2 regions of the Exiguobacterium sp. s157 genome follow, and region 2 is predicted to be linked to the other one. Evidence: predicted binding sites of a transcription regulator. Region 2 holds the regulator's gene; the other holds the start of a gene.
What was found. The regulator Rex, encoded in region 2, represses fermentation and respiration genes when NADH is low (regulators of the CRP and FNR family bind a similar motif). The targets are predictions, from matches to a motif close to TTGTGAAATATTTCACAA.
Positions count from the first base shown of each region.

Region 1 (4,042 bases), on a different contig from region 2:
TCTTGAACGGTCGGAGCATCAAGAACTTTGCGTTGACCCAAAGTGTACTCGAGGGCTACCATACGTTACTCCCGATTGGTCGTTATCCGATTGCCGTCCTCGAAGTGAACATGGACCCGATGTTGATTGACGTCAACGTCCATCCGACAAAACGGGAGGTCCGACTCTCGAAAGAGAAAGAGCTGTGCCAGTTGATTCGCGAGACGGTCCAACTGACACTCCGGGAACAGCGTTTAATCCCGTCGGTCAAACCGAAAGAGCGACCGGTCAATCGGACCGAACAAGAGCGACTTGATTTCACGGTCGAACGGACACCTGTCACGGATGAACCGCCGACGTGGAACTATCCGATTCCACGTGAGCCTGTCACGTCACCGAGTCGATGGTCACCGACCCCGCTCGTCAATGAAGCGCCTGCACCGACCGACCCGATTGTCGAATCAGACGCAATTGAGACGAAAGGAGAGCGGTTGCCGCCGCTCGACGTCATCGGCCAATTGCATGCGAGCTATATCGTCTGCGGCGCCGAGGACGGCATGTATGTCATCGACCAACACGCGGCTCAGGAACGGATCAAATACGAATTGTTTTATGAGCAACTCGGGAATCCAGACAAAGAGTATCAATTGTTGCTGCTCCCGCTCACACTCGAGTTCACGCAAGAAGAGACGCTCGCGATTGAAGAAGTCGCTCCGCTCTTGAAAGAAGCGGGGCTCGATTTGGAGCCGTTCGGTGGCAACACGTTCCTCATCCGAGAGATTCCGACGTGGTACCCGCAGCATGATTTGGAAGGGACGGTCCGCGATTTGATTGAGATGGCGATTCGGGACCGCTCTGTCAATCTCGCCAAATATCGGGAAGACGCGTCAATCTTGATGGCGTGCAAGCGGTCGATTAAAGCGAACCATCCATTGAACCATGAGATGATGCGGCAATTGCTGCATGACCTCAATCAGACGACGTCCCCGTATACGTGTCCGCACGGGCGACCGATTTTGGTGAAATGGAGTACGTACGAACTTGAGAAGTTGTTCAAACGGGTTATGTGACACGCTTGTAATCTTTTTTTAATCGGCTGTAACGTTTATGTCCGGGTGCCTATGGGAACAATATACACATGTCACTCAACGCATCGAGGTTGAGAGGTGGCTTTTTCACTGCCTCACCCTCAAGATGTAGACATGATCGATAAACCAGTAGGGGGAAAAGATTATGGCAGACACGCTTAAAGTAACGAAACGAGAATTACGACCACGTTCGGTCCGCGCAAACTTGCGTAAAGAAGGTAAAGTACTAGGTGTCGTCTACGGCTATAAAGTCGAGAGCACACCAGTAGCATTCGAGGAGATGGCACTTCGCAAAATTCTCCGCGACCACGGTGACAACGCGCTAATCGAGTTGAACATTGACGGCAAGAAAGTAAACACGCTCGTTCACGGGACTGAAGTTGACCCGTTCACGAACGAATACAAGCACGTCGAGTTCATGGCCGTGAAGATGGACGAAGCGACGGAAGTCGAAGCGGACGTCACACTCGTCGGTGACGCGAAAGGTGTCAAAGAAGGCGGCTTCTTGGCGCAAACGCTCTATAAAGTTACAGTATCGGCGACACCGGCTAACATTCCGGAACGCATTGAACTCGATGTTTCTGGACTCGGTATCGGTGACTCGGTCACGGTATCTGACATTCCAGAGAACAAAGACTATGACATCGTCTCGGATGGCGAGCTTCAAATCGCATCTGTGAACGAGCCGGTCTCTCTTGAAGAGCTCGAGGCAGACACAGACACAACGACAGAAAGTGAAGCCGAAGCAACTGAAGAAGAGTCGGCTGAGGCATCATCTGAAGAGTCTGAAGAGAAGTCTGCAGACAAAGAATAAGCTGTATCGAACGACCCTTTGCGAAGGGTCGTTTTTTTCGTCACAAATCCGACAAATGTAAACGATTACGATGTGAAAAATATGTCAACACGGTCCAAGGTCGATTGCAATTTATTGGATTCGGGCTTATATTGTTAATGATTTCACATGTTCGTTCTTATTATATGGGTTCATTCAAACAGAAAGAAGGGTTTGTGACATGGCATCAATGGAAATCCATGCACTCGAATCATTACGAAAAAAAGCTCAGGCATCTTCGCAAATGATTCATTATCGGCCAATGGAATACTTTTTACGGGCAATGCTCGCGGGGATCTTTATCGGATTCGCTTCAATCTTCACACTTAAAGTTGTCAACGGGATGTACTTGATCGATTCGCCGTTCACGACACTCATCGGTGGGTTCTCATTCGGGATCGCGCTTGTCATGATCATCTACGGCGGAGCCGAACTGTTCACGGGGAACACAATGTATTTCACGACCTCGACGTTACGCGGCTATACGACGCTCAGCGACACGATGCTCGTCTGGTTACTTTGTTTCGTCGGGAACGCGCTCGGTGGCGTCTTGTTCGCCTTGTTGCTCGCCCCGACCGGCGTCATCCAAGAACTCGGGATGGACAACTGGCTGTTCTCGGTCGTCGAGAGCAAGATGCATCATACGACGGTCGAGATTTTCTTCCGTGCCATCTTCTGTAACTGGATGGTCTGTCTCGCGATTTTCTTACCAAAACAGATGAAAAATGAGTTCGCTCAAATCTTCTCGATGATTTTCCTCGTCGCCGTCTTCTTCGCGTCAGGATTTGATCACGTCATCGCCAACTTCGTCTTGTTTGCGCTCACGCTGGTCGTCCCACACCCTGAGGCGATTAGCTTTGCCGGCGCCATCCACAACTTGATTCCGGCCACGTTCGGTAACATCATCGGCGGTGCCTTGTTCATGGGTGCGATTTATACGTGGTTGAACGCGAAAGGCTTGCGCGAAGCCCAAGAGTCAGAGGAAAAAGAAGAAGTTGAATTAAAAATCGTGAAACCGGCTAAAGAATTATAAGTTGGATCACTTGAAAGAACGGTCGAGTCCATATGCGGGCTCGGCTGTTTTTGCGTTTATATCACAACCAACGCTCACAATTTAGACTCCACATCTCCATGCTCAAACATGACATAATCTATATATGGAATTGAATCGAGTTATGAACTCGATTCTTATCAATATATAGTGAGGTGATGCGGAGTGAACATGCTCCAGCTTTATGAAGATGTCTGTGTTCTCCCAGATCAAGATCTCGTACAAGAGAACGCCAACGTCGACGGGAAATCACCACTTGGCAAACTGGCACGATTATCCTCGGAAGTATCGAAACAGCTGTCGACAATGTACTTGTTGTCAGAGCGGACACGTCAGGCCGTCGCAGACAACTTTTTGTACATCCATGACGCCGACTATTACGTGACGGGATCGACGACGTGTTGTCAAATCCCGCTCGGCGAGTTGCTGACGAACGGATTTCATACCGGACACGGAACGATTCGACCACCCCAGGACATCCGTTCGGCGATGGCACTCGCTTCGATCATTCTTCAAGCGAATCAGAATATGCAACACGGGGGTCAAGCGTTCCCGATGTTCGATGTCGATTTAGCGCCATACGTCGAAAAGACGTATGAACGTCAACTCGAGCGGCTCAAGAAGCTTCCGGTCGAATGGTCGACCGAGCAACTTCTCGAAGTCGCTGAGACCGAGACAATCACAGCGACGTATCAAGCGTGTGAGGCGTTCATTCATAACGCTAATTCGATGCATTCGCGAGGAGGCGGCCAAGTGCCATTCGTCTCCATCAACTACGGGACCGACACGAGCCGTTGGGGTCGAATTTTCATCCGCGAGTTATTGCATGCGACCGAACGAGGGCTCGGTAACGGGGAGACGCCGATTTTCCCGATTCAAATCTTTAAAGTAAAAGAGGGTGTCAACTTTCATGAAACCGACCCGAACGTCGACTTGTTCCGACTCGCCTGTCGCGTGACGGGCAAGCGTCTATTCCCGAACTTCTCCTTCGTCGATGCCCCGTTCAACTTGCAATATTATGATGGGAGTCATGACTCAGAAGTGGCTTATATGGGGTGTCGGACACGAGTGATGGGGAATCGTCACGGCGCC
Region 1 is NZ_JACSLQ010000001.1:630,344-634,385, forward strand. It holds gene mutL (DNA mismatch repair endonuclease MutL) at 1-1,049, shown strand, start outside; gene KNP67_RS03305 (50S ribosomal protein L25/general stress protein Ctc) at 1,213-1,881, shown strand; gene KNP67_RS03310 (formate/nitrite transporter family protein) at 2,090-2,932, shown strand; gene KNP67_RS03315 (anaerobic ribonucleoside triphosphate reductase) at 3,122-4,042, shown strand, end outside.
Region 1: KNP67_RS03310 (formate/nitrite transporter family protein) is a predicted target of Rex. The motif match lies at 2,013-2,030, and genes of this name have one in related genera.

Region 2 (4,042 bases):
GACGATCGGCCATGAACCAGTCGTGACGATCAAACGGTCGAACGTGTCATAGACGTCTTCTCCCGTGTCTAGGTTTTTCGCATGGACCGTCTTCGCTTCCGTGTCGATGTTCAACACGTCGTGCTTCATGCGCATCGTCGCACCGAGTTCTTCGAGTTCGGTCGGTGACGCGTAGAAGAGCTCTTCAGCACGTTTGACGACACCGCCAACGTGGAGGGCGATCCCACACGAGAGGAAGCTGACGTTGTCGTTGCGCTCATATACCGTGATGTCGAGATTGTCGTGCTTGGCGAGTAATCCTTTGACGGCTGCTGTTCCTGCGTGTGTACATCCGATGACTGCGATTTTCATATGGTTGTCTCTCCTTTGAGTGTTAGGCAAGTTAGTGTTTGTGATAAATATCACATTTACTTTCTGAACTTAGTGTACTATTTCACAAGAAGGTTTGACAATCCTTTTGCTCACTTTTTCACGTAAATATGTCGAAAGTTTGAACACCCACTGTGACAACAAAAAAGCACCGTCCCGTTAAGGAACGATGCTCACTTCTCATTCATTTGTTTCATCAAATCCATCTGCTCTTTCACCATCGCCTCTTTCTCACGACGGAGCACGCCCCGGTACGTGATGCGTGAAATCGATAAGCTGATTTCATACAAGAAGAAGAGCGGCAATGACACCATGAGATGCGACGTCAAATCCGGCGGCGTGATGAACGCGGCGATGACGAACAAGGCGAAGTACGCATACTTCCGAATTTTTGATAAGAAGTACGGCGTCACGACACCGATGCGCGTCAAGAACATCGTCACGACCGGCAACTGGAACAACAGTCCGAATGGGATGGTCAGTTGCAGCAAGAACGTGAAGTAGTTCGACGCCCCGATGATTTGCGTTAGCCCGAGGTCTTGCCCGAGGTCCGTCGAGATATCGAGGACGAGCGGGAACAACCAATAATAGGCGAACGCGAGACCGATCAGGAACAAGATGAAGATGATCGGGATATAGGCGAGCGTCGCTTTCCGCTCGTTCGGATGCAGACCAGGTGCGACGAACGCCCACAGTTGATACAGTAGAAACGGACCGGATGTGACGAGCCCGATGACGAGCGCCAAGTTCAAGTAAATCATGAGCGGGTCCGCGACCCCAAAGGCGTTCAGTTCGAGCCCTCGTTCGACGAGGTCCGCCTGCAGATAGGCGAGCACGTATTTGACACTCGGCAAAGCGATCAAAAAGAAGGCAAAGACGACAAATGCCGACAGCATCAGTCGTCTCCGCAGCTCTGTCAAGTGATCGGACAGCGCCCGCTCTTGATCAGGTTGATGATTCATGATTACTGCTCTTTCTTCTCAAGTTCTTTCTTATCTTTCTCGTCATGTTCGTTCATCATGCCGTTCGTGGCATTTTTGAACTCACGGAGCGTTTGACCAGCGGCGCGTCCGAATTCAGGCAATTTCTTCGGCCCGAAGATGATGAGCGCGACGATGGCGATAATGAAGATACTTGCGCCTCCTGGAATACCGACGACGAGCAACGATGATAGTAATTCCATTATTGATGGACCCCCTCAGCAGATGGATAGTGTTGCATAAAGTAAATGAGCGACTGGAGTTCGATCGACAAGTCGATGTGATGGACGCGGACCGTGTCCGGCACCGTAAGACGGGCCGGCGTGAAGTTCAAGATGCCTTTGATGCCGAAGCGGACCAAGTCGTCCGCGACAGGCTGCGCATAGGCAGACGGCACCGTTAAGATGGCGACGTCAATCTTGTTCTGTTTCATGATCTGTTCCATCTCATCGACGTGATGAATCGGGACACCGGACATCGTCGTGCCGACTTTTGTCTCGTCTGCGTCGAACCCGACGACGATATGTGTGTTATTGTTTTTAAGGAAGTTATAGTTGACGAAAGCTGTCCCAAGATGACCAACCCCGACTAAGGCGACGTTCGTAATCTCGTCCTGATTCAGTGTCTTACGGAAAAAGTCTAACAGATACTGTACGTTATAGCCATATCCCTTTTTACCGAGCGCACCGAAGTACGAAAAATCGCGACGGATCGTGGCCGAATCGACCTTGACCGCCTCGCTCAGTTCAGCAGAAGAGACACGCTGTTTTCCTGATGAATGTAGGCTTTGGATAAACCGATAGTATAGTGGCAACCGTTTGGCTGTCGCTTGCGGAATCTTTGGTTCGTTTTGACTCAACGGAAAGAGCCTCCTTTTTACGACGCGTTTCAAACGAATCTAATTTCATACACCTTGATTGTAAACGAATTCACATGACCACTCAATGAATATACCTGAAATGGGGAAGAAATAAAGTATACTAAATAGAGAGAAAGGGGTTTTTTCACTTGATCCTACTGCAAGTCAATAACTTATCGAAATCATTCGGCGTCGAGCCGATTTTAGAGAACGTCAAACTCGAGATTCAAGAAGGCGAACGTGTCGCCCTCGTCGGCCGCAACGGCGCCGGCAAATCGACGCTGCTCAAAGTCATCGCCGGGGAATACAACTACGATTCAGGTGACATCATGAAGCCGAAAGACGTCACCATCGGCTATCTCGCCCAAGATTCAGGGTTAGAGTCGAACGAGACGATTTGGAACGAGATGCTCACCGTCTTCACCGATTTGATCGAACAGGAGAAGACGCTCCGCCGCATGGAACAAGACATGGGTTCTGAGCGCATCTTGAACGACCCGGCCGCCTATGAGCGTCTGCTGTCGTCTTACGATGAAGAACAACACACGTTCAAAGACCGCGGTGGCTATCAATATGAGGCGACGATCCGCTCCGTCCTTCACGGGATGCGTTTCTATCCGGACGACTTCGAACGCCGCATCGATACGCTCTCCGGCGGACAACGGACACGTCTCGCCCTCGCGAAGATGCTGCTCCAAAGTCCCGACCTGCTCATCTTGGATGAGCCGACGAACCACTTGGACATCGAGACACTCGGCTGGCTCGAGAAGTATTTGAGCGGCTATAAAGGCGCCGTCCTCATCGTCTCCCACGACCGCTACTTCCTCGACCGCGTCGTATCGGTCGTCTATGAGCTGTCCCGCCACCGCAGCCGTCGCTTCGTCGGCAACTACACGAAGTACCTTGAACAGAAGGCTGCCATTTACGAGCAAGAGAAGAAGCAGTTCGATTCGCAACAAGAAGAGATCGCCAAGATGCAGGACTTCATCCAGCGTAACATCGCCCGGGCAACGACGACGAAGCGGGCCCAGAGTGTCCGCAAGCGTCTCGAGAAAGTCGACCGAATGGAAGCGCCGGACGGTGATGAGCGTAGTGCCGTCCTCTCGTTCTCGATTAAACGCCAAAGTGGGAACGACGTGTTGAGCGGCAGCGACCTCGCCATCGGCTATGAGGAACCAATCGCCCAGCAGCTCCGCTTCCAACTGCAGCGCGGCGAATCGGTCGCCCTCGTCGGCCCGAACGGAGTCGGCAAATCGACGCTCTTGAAAGTGTTGACGAAACAACAGCCGGCCCTTACCGGTGACATCCGCTACGGTACCGGCGTCGAAATCGGCTACTACGACCAGGAGCAACAGAACTTGTCGGATGCCAACCGCGTCATCGACGAGATTTGGAACGATTGGCCGCTCATGCGCGAACAAGAAGTGCGGAGCCTGCTCGGCCAGTTCCTGTTCAGCGGCGACGACGTCATGAAGCGCGTCCATGAACTGTCGGGTGGAGAGCGGGCCCGTTTGACGCTCGCGAAACTGAAGCTCGAGCAACCGAACTTGCTCATCTTGGATGAGCCGACGAACCACTTGGACCTCGACTCGAAGATGATTCTCGAGAACGCCCTCGTCGACTATCCGGGCACGATCCTATTCGTCTCGCACGACCGCTACTTCATCGACCGGCTCGCGACGCGCGTCTTAGAGATCACGCCGAACGGCATCGACGAATACCTCGGCGATTACTCATATTATGTCGAGAAGAAAGAAGAACTTGAAGAACTGGCCCGACTCGCCCGCGAAGAGACGAAACAAGTCATCGTCAAGAAACAGCGCGCCGACAAGGA
Region 2 is NZ_JACSLQ010000008.1:9,972-14,013, reverse strand. It holds gene KNP67_RS13210 (FAD-dependent oxidoreductase) at 1-351, opposite strand, end outside; gene tatC (twin-arginine translocase subunit TatC) at 543-1,331, opposite strand; gene KNP67_RS13200 (twin-arginine translocase TatA/TatE family subunit) at 1,334-1,552, opposite strand; gene KNP67_RS13195 (redox-sensing transcriptional repressor Rex) at 1,552-2,208, opposite strand; gene KNP67_RS13190 (ABC-F family ATP-binding cassette domain-containing protein) at 2,358-4,042, shown strand, end outside.